DNA from 2 places in the Absiella sp. AM29-15 genome. Region 1 is predicted to be linked to the other one. Evidence: a T-box and tRNA genes for the amino acid it is inferred to sense, from the RefSeq annotation. Region 1 holds a T-box; the other holds one or more tRNA genes.
What was found. The T-box of region 1 lies ahead of tyrS (tyrosine--tRNA ligase). A T-box ahead of a tRNA ligase gene usually reads a tRNA of that ligase, here a tRNA-Tyr.
Positions count from the first base shown of each region.

Region 2: it encodes a tRNA-Tyr, which carries the amino acid that the T-box ahead of tyrS (tyrosine--tRNA ligase) is inferred to sense. The anticodon was not compared.

Region 1 covers NZ_QVFL01000016.1:92,799-97,020, forward strand. The annotation lists gene DW761_RS15595 (histidine kinase) at 1-350, shown strand, start outside; gene DW761_RS15600 (hypothetical protein) at 350-880, shown strand; gene DW761_RS15605 (LacI family DNA-binding transcriptional regulator) at 901-1,896, shown strand; T-box leader at 1,932-2,127, shown strand; gene tyrS (tyrosine--tRNA ligase) at 2,173-3,402, shown strand; gene DW761_RS15615 (hypothetical protein) at 3,479-4,222, shown strand, end outside.
Region 2 covers NZ_QVFL01000003.1:222,870-227,091, reverse strand. The annotation lists gene deoD (purine-nucleoside phosphorylase) at 1-463, opposite strand, end outside; gene DW761_RS04860 (RNA-guided endonuclease InsQ/TnpB family protein) at 723-1,736, opposite strand; tRNA gene DW761_RS04855 (tRNA-Gly) at 2,045-2,118, opposite strand; tRNA gene DW761_RS04850 (tRNA-Lys) at 2,125-2,200, opposite strand; tRNA gene DW761_RS04845 (tRNA-Gln) at 2,218-2,293, opposite strand; tRNA gene DW761_RS04840 (tRNA-Tyr) at 2,301-2,384, opposite strand; tRNA gene DW761_RS04835 (tRNA-Thr) at 2,402-2,477, opposite strand; tRNA gene DW761_RS04830 (tRNA-Val) at 2,485-2,560, opposite strand; gene DW761_RS04825 (cyclic-di-AMP receptor) at 2,723-3,019, opposite strand; gene DW761_RS04820 (deoxyguanosinetriphosphate triphosphohydrolase) at 3,166-4,222, opposite strand, start outside.

The DNA.
Region 1 (4,222 bases):
TGGCAGGAAAATGTCTGCCAATCTTAGGTTTTATCGTATTGGTGTTTCTTATCATATTTGTAAGACACCTGATCATTCTTTTAAAATCTGCGAATGAGGCAGTTATCAGTATGACGAAAACGCTGGATACGGCAAATAAGGAACTGGAAACCCTCGAAAAACCATTAAACACGTTAAATGAGCTAAGCGATACCATCGATACTGTACATGAAGCCAGCAAAACAGCTGTGCGCAGTGCATTGGTGGCGATTATCGAAAATCTTGGCGCCATTAAAGAGTGGGCTTTGCAAAAAAGTAAAAAAGAAGATACAACAACCGCTGTCAGAAGCGATATGGAAGGAGAAGAATGATGGAAAACGACTGCGAAAAAGAAGTAGATTCTATGGAAAAAGAAGCAAAATATACCATTATTCAAATGGAAGATGATGTAGATGGTGATCAAAGCTTTCTGGATGATACCAAAAAGGAAGTGAGTCGTTTATATCAGGACTTTCGTGATTGGCTTTCTGAGAATGTTGATAGTGAAGAGATTAGTGCAAGGTTGAAAAAATTAAAAGAAGACACTGCGGATGTGCTTGAAAAAGGCAAGACAAAAACAGAAGCGTTTGTGAAACGTGAGGATGTACAAAATGCCAAAGAAAAAGTCGTATCTGCTGGTGAGAAAGTAATGGATGGTGTTAGTGATGGGCTTCATACGATCATGGAGAATGAGCATGTATCGAAAGCAATGGACTCTATCAGTGATACAATTACAAGTGTAAAAAATGACGAACGTGTAAAACGAAATGTCAACAAGTTGAAAAAAGGCACATTAAAAGCGGCAACACATGCATTTAATGGCTTAAAAAAGGTGCTGGACACCGATGATAGTGACGAATAAGGTCAGAAGGGATAACTGTTATGAAAAGAATTACAATTTATGATGTCGCAAAAGAAGCAGATGTATCATTGGCAACGGTATCTCGTGTTATTAACGGAAGTGAAGTGGTACGTGAGGATACACGAGTAAAGGTACAGGAGGCAATTGAAAAATTAGGTTATAAGCCAAATGCAATTGCACAGGGTCTGGCATTACAGAAGACTACAACCATTGCATTGATCGTTCCAGAAGCCAGCTATTTTTATACTGGACAAATCATCAATGGTTTAATTGATGTAGCAAAAATTTATAAATATAACATTATGCTGCACACAACAACAGAAGGTATTAGTGAAATGAATGATATCATTGAAAATATCATCAAATCACGTGTGGATGGCGTTGTGATCTTCAATGATAAACTGAATAAAGATGAATTGAAACAGCTGACAAACTATCAGATTCCAATCGTTGTTATTGGTAATAAGATGTCTGATGATACAGTAGGTTCTGTTTATGTTGATTATGCAAAACTGGTATATGATTATGCAATGAAATGCATCAAAGCAGGAAAGACAGATCTTGCACTTGTAGAAGACCGTAAGAATCCAGCAATGATCAAACAGTTAAAAGATGGTTTGGAAAGAGCGTTTGCTGATTCTGGCATGAAGTTTGAAAAATATATTGCAATTCCAAAAGAATACCGCTCTTCTTATTTATTCCTGAAAGAATATATGAGTGGAAATATTCACCATGATGTTATCATCACATATCGTGATTCACAGGCAATGGCTGTATTAAATACAGCAAAAGAAGCTGGTTTGAGTATTCCTGATGATATGGAATTAGTTTGTATCTTAGATAGTAAATATAATGCAATGGCACGTCCTCAGATTTCAGGATTCAAGATTCCTGATTATGACTTAGGTGCTGTCGCCATGCGTTTATTGACAAAGATGCTGACAGAAGAAAACGAAGTTATGGATAAAGAAATTGAATTAAGCTATATCTTTACACCTCGTAAATCTACAAAATAAGATTGACAAACGAAATAAAATACATATACTTAAATACAAAGGCTATGAAAAGAAAAGAGCACAGTGAAATGTTATAGAGAGTGCATGGCTGGTGAGAATGCATACAGGAAACTGTGAAATACACCTTGGAGCTGCTTTATGCAAAGTAAAGCCGTATTCTCACGTTAAGAGATGAAAGTGCGCTTGTAAAAGCGAACTAAGGTGGTACCACGTAGTTATTGCGTCCTTGGATCAAGGACGTTTTTTTATGGAAGAAAGGAAATTATGAACATGGAAATGAAATTATTTGATGAATTGAAATGGAGAGGACTGATCAATGATGTGACAAGTCCTGATTTGGAAGAAAAATTAAACGCCGGAGGAATGACATTCTATATAGGTACAGACCCTACAGGGGATTCTTTACACATTGGACATTACTCATCTTTATTATGCGCTAAACGTTTGGCAGCTCATGGACATCACCCATTGATGCTGGTAGGTGGCGCTACAGGATTTATTGGTGATCCAAAGGCAACTGGGGAACGTAATATGTTAACGAAAGAAGTATTACAACACAACTATGATTGTCTAAGTGCACAGATCAAAGAACTGTTTGGCTTTGAAATGGTAAATAACCTAGATTGGACAAAAGATTTAAGTGTAATTGACTTTTTGCGTGATATTGGAAAATACTTCAATATCAATTACATGATCAATAAAGAAACAGTAAAGAGAAGACTGGAAAGTGGTATCAGCTATACTGAATTCTCTTATATGATTCTTCAAGCAATGGATTTCTTACACTTGTATGAAGCAAAAGGATGTACTTTACAGTTAGGTGGACAGGATCAGTGGGGAAACATTACCAGCGGTTTGGAATTGATTCGTAAAAAACATGGTGCAGATGTAGAATGCTATGGTATGACAATGCCTTTGATCACAAAAGCAGATGGTACAAAATTTGGAAAGAGTGAAACAGGTACTGTATGGCTGGATAAATCAAAAACAAGTTCTTATGAAATGTATCAGTTTCTGGTAAATTCTGAAGATGCCAAAGTAATCGATTACTTAAAGAAACTGACATTCTTAGGCAAAGAGGAAATTGATGCATTAGAAGACAGTTTAAATAAAGAACCACATAAACGTGAAGCACAAAAAGCACTTGCTAGAGAAGTTGTCACATACTTACATGGAGAAGATGAATATCAGAAAGCATTAAAAATCACGAATGCATTATTCAGAGGCAATATCAAAGATTTAGAAGCAAATGAAATCAAAGATGCGTTACATGGTATGGAAGCAAAATCCATAGATGACAACATGCCTTTGCCAGACGCACTTGTTGCGGCAGGTATTGCCAGCAGTAAACGTGAAGCAAGAGAATGGATCAATCAGGGATCTATCCAGATCAATGGTGAAAAGATTCAGGATGTTGCATTTGTGGTAAGCAGTGCAAATGCGATCAGTGAAAATCATACCTTGATCAAAAAAGGAAAACGTAATTATTTTGTAATTGAACAGTAGGAATCGAAAGATTCCTGCTTTTTAATTAGGGACCATTTTCTATTTTTTACATATGATATAACGAGGAGAGATAGTTATGATAACTGCTGTTGTTTGCAGTGACGATAGAATGCGTTACGTATGTAAAAGTCTGCATATGGAAATGGAAATCATCGCAATTGATGAGGATAGTGACTTTTTAACATTGCCCCGTCTGGATGCGATTATTTTACCAGTAAAAGGAATTGATGATGAAGGATATATGAAGTTGTATGATTCTTTGGTTCATGTACCTTCCATGTTTTGGCAGATTCAAAAAGATATGATTATATTTTCAGGAATGGAAACTTCTTATATCTCAGCACTGCCTATGAAAAAATACTATTATATGAAGGATACGACTGTGATTGATGAAAACGCCATATTGACGGCAGAAGGTATCCTGCATCTTTTGATTACATCGCTTGCGAAAAGTTTATATGATATCCAGATTGATATCATCGGTTATGGACATTGCGGGAAAGCGATTTATCGTATGTTAAAAAGTCTGGATGTAAAGGTGCGTGTGATTCGCAGGGATTGTATAGAAGATGATACATTTATGACCACAAAGCATTGGAAACAATGTGGAGATGTCATTATCAACACATCCATTGAGAAACTTATGGATGCAGACTTGATGCGTTCATGGAAAAATGCACCTTTGATCATTGATATCGCTACACCAGATGTTGTGGATAAGCAATGTGCAAAGGAACTAGGTATTCCATATCAAAAAGAAGGAAATCTGCCAGGAAGATTCTGTGCAGAAAGTGCTGGGAAAATCATTGCCGATTATGTC
Region 2 (4,222 bases), on a different contig from region 1:
GGATACGTGCTTTTGTTAAATGCTTGTTTAATTTTTGTGCTGCGTTTTCTAATACGTCATTTAAAGAATCACTAGGATATTGAATATCACCAGATTTACCAGCCTGAGCCAAAGCAAATGTAGATTCACTCCAAGCACTTTCTGCTAAAACCAAATCATATAATTCTAAAGTATCCGTATAAGCACCAGCACTGCCAATACGTATAATGTTTTCAACATCATAAAATTTATATAACTCATAAGAATAGATACCAATACTAGGCATTCCCATACCAGAGCCCATTACAGATACCTTATGTCCTTTATATGTTCCTGTATAGCCAAACATATTTCTGACCGTATTAAACTTGACTGGATTTTCTAAATAAGTTTCTGCGATATATTTCGCACGCAAAGGATCTCCAGGCATTAAAACTGTTTTGGCAATATCTCCAGGTTGTGCTGCATTATGTGGTGTTGACATAAAAATTCCTCCTTATAAACTACTCATTCATTATATCATTAGAAATATAAATTTGCATTATAATCCAGCACCAAATACTGTAAATTTAGCGTCAAATACTTGTAAATACTCAAAATAAAAGCATGCTGAAACCAAAATTTCAACACGCTCTTTTAAGGTTCGAACTCTATGGCAGGTTTCGTGCATTTCGCATGTGGAGTGCCTTCTCCCGTCCCATAACTGTATACAAGGATATTATGGGCTAATCACATTTCTGTGATTATAGTGTTTGTAGAATATTAAGTGCTCCTACAACATCACGATGGGCATGATAACCACAGGAGCAATGATAATCACGATCATCTGCATGGTTGATTTTACCACATTTCGGACATTTTTGTGAAGTCATATATGGATTTATATAACGTACTTCTATTCCTTCCAGCTCAGCTTTATATTCAATAAATTCCTGTAAACGTCGATATGACCATAAATATATATTTTCACATTTACGAACATTAAATCTTCGATTGATCCTTGTTAATTTTTCCATTTTTATAACACCAATATTTTCTTTAACAGCAAAATCTACAATTTGTCTTGATATTTGATGATCGTAATTTGTTAATACATGGCTTAATTTATGCTTAAAAGCGATTAATTTCTTATATTGTTTCATTTTTTGCAGCTTTTTGATGTGACCACGTAATTGTCTTTGACGATAACGTATTTCACGACCATTACCAAAAAAGCGAACTTTGCCCTCACTCGTTGCAACAACAGCAGGTACCTTGATTCCGATATCAATTCCCATCTGTTTTTTCGAATATATTCGTCTTTCTTGTAATTGCAAATAAATGACAGCGTACCATTTCTGATGGCTATGTACAATTTGGAGATTCATTGGTTTTCCCATCTTCAATCGTTTTAATTGTTGCTCATTTTGATAAAAAGGAACATATAACTTACGTTTCCTATCCGACAGCCCTAACTCTAAAATCAAATTTTCTTTAATCCAATATGAAGAATTACTCCAATAACTAGAATAGCAAAATCGAAATGGTGCTTCTTCTTTCTCATTAAACCAATTTTTTGCTTCTGCCAAAACCAGATGCTTAGAGTTGTAAGATATCCGATTGCTAATATCCTTATATCGATATTCGTATGTCTTATGCTCTTTCAAAAAGATGTCGTGAATTCTTCCTACTTCTGATTTAAAATTTTTCTCATAATCTAAAAGGTCTTTTTCTATCTCATTGTTAACAATTAATGAGAGTTTTATCATTAGATACATATTATCACACTCCCTACATTATATATATACGTAAAAAAGGTGTGAAAATCCTAAAAAATTTTTAAAATAGCAAAAAAAACCTATGACTAGTTAAAAAAGTGCAATTATCGTAATGGTCAGCGGAAAACATTGTCCCCACCATGTCATATTAATAAAAATGCACCTTAAATGTTCGTAGGCCAAGCGATCGCATTCCAGGTTCGTCCCCAGCCAATCAATCTATATAACCAAATCCCCCACAGGAACCGTCCAATAGCAGACTTCAGCCAAAAAAACACCAATCTTGCGATTGGTGTACATTTCATAGATGGAGCGGATGATGAGAATCGAACTCACGTAGTCAGCTTGGAAGGCTGAAGTTCTACCATTGAACTACATCCGCAATAAATGGTGACCCGTGGGCGATTCGAACGCCCGACCCTCTGATTAAAAGTCAGATGCTCTACCAACTGAGCTAACGGGTCATTTATTGTTTATTGATTGGCTGGGGTAACTGGACTCGAACCAGTGGAATGCCAGAGTCAAAGTCTGGTGCCTTACCGCTTGGCTATACCCCAAGAAGTATGGTGGGGAGGGACGGATTCGAACCGCCGAACCATAAGGAACTGAGTTACAGTCAGCCGCGTTTAGCCTCTTCGCTACCTCCCCAGCATTTTTTATTAAGATGGTGCCGACTAGAGGAATTGAACCCCCAACCTACTGATTACAAGTCAGTTGCTCTACCAATTGAGCTAAGTCGGCAAATTCATGGTGGAGGTTAACGGACTTGAACCGCTGACCCTCTGCTTGTAAGGCAGACGCTCTCCCAACTGAGCTAAACCTCCAACTCTTTATTTCTTAGCACTTCCTTGCCTCAGTGCCCTAATATAATACCATCTACATTTATATCTGTCAACAACTTTTTTTCTTTTTTTTAAATTTTTTATTTATTTTTTTCTTAAGCCTTAAATCTCCCTTAATAAAAGGCCTTTAGACGATTTACAAAACTAACTGGCACCCATTCCAATAATCTTTGCATATTCATCTAACGCAATTTGATAGATTAAAACCTTGCCAAAAAACGGTAAATTTTTATCTTTATTATGATGGCGGCTTGCATTACGCAATTTATCAATCACTTGTTCAACTTGATTTTCTTCAACTCCAAGCAATAAAATAGTTTCACCATATCTAACAAATTCGCCTGTGCTTGCAACTTCTGTTGCAGTAAAGCCACCCTGAATCAGCGCAGATGTTATTTCATCAATAAATTCATCATTTGCTACAATCAACAATAATTTCATCCTTAAATACACCTCATGTATTATCATAACATAATTTCTTATAAAATACATATCATCCTAATATAAATTCATCTATTATCTGAATCTCTTATAACGATATAATTTTTTTAATTTGCTTTATCATAAAAAGAGATGAATCATCACATTCATCCCATTCCATTTAATTCTCTATATAACTGTTTTGCATAGCTGTCTGTCATTCCACACACAAAATCTGTAGCCAATAAAAGTCTGCGATATAATTTTTGATTATCACTTAATCCACTTTTGCATTCTTCATGGTAGTTATCCAAATAATTTTTAGACATTAGCTGGATATATTTCATTTGTATCTCACTAATATCTTCAGTACTATCATATGAAATTAAAGCATCCACAAAACGATCTAATAAAAAAGTAATCACTTCATTCCCCATCAATTCTATACGAAGAATGGAAGAATGATTATATATTCGCTCAAATGCGAATTTTTTCAGATTATTAATCAGTGCGCCCTGACTTCCTGTTGTGATTAATTCTTGTGTAAATTGTCCTGTCATGATTTCTTCATAATGTTCAATAAATGCCATAGTAATCTGAGATACACAAAATAATTGTTTTTTTGTCAGCCATCCAAATACCGCAGCTTTATATGGATCATCATCACTATCTTCTAATTCTTTCGCATCTTTTAGAAGTTTCATCAATAATTCTGCACCATATGAATCCTCAGCTGATTGTATAACCTGTAATAAATCATCATATGAATACATTCCTTTATTATATCCATCTTCTAAATCTGCAAATGTATAAGCTAAATCATCTGCTGCTTCTAATATAAAACATAATGGATTTCTGCTTATTCCTGTTCCTGTATTTTCTTTGATTTTTTTAAACAGATTTTCTTCACTTTGGAAGTATCCAATTTTCTTTTGTAGCAGCGTTCTGTTTGCATTATTTTCTGCCTGCGTTTTTTCAATAGAATTCACTGGATATTTAATGATTGTATCCATTACCGAAGATGTCAAGTGTAACCCATTTGGTCCTATCAGTCTGTGTAGCTTTGTGATTATTCGTAATGCTTGCGCATTGCCTTCAAAATTATATAAATCTAATATCTGTTGTTCATCCAAAACCTCTGTTAATGGCTTGCCATGAAATTGTTTGATATTCAGATTTTTTTTAAACCAGTTTCGTATTGCAGTTTCCCCAAAATGTCCAAAT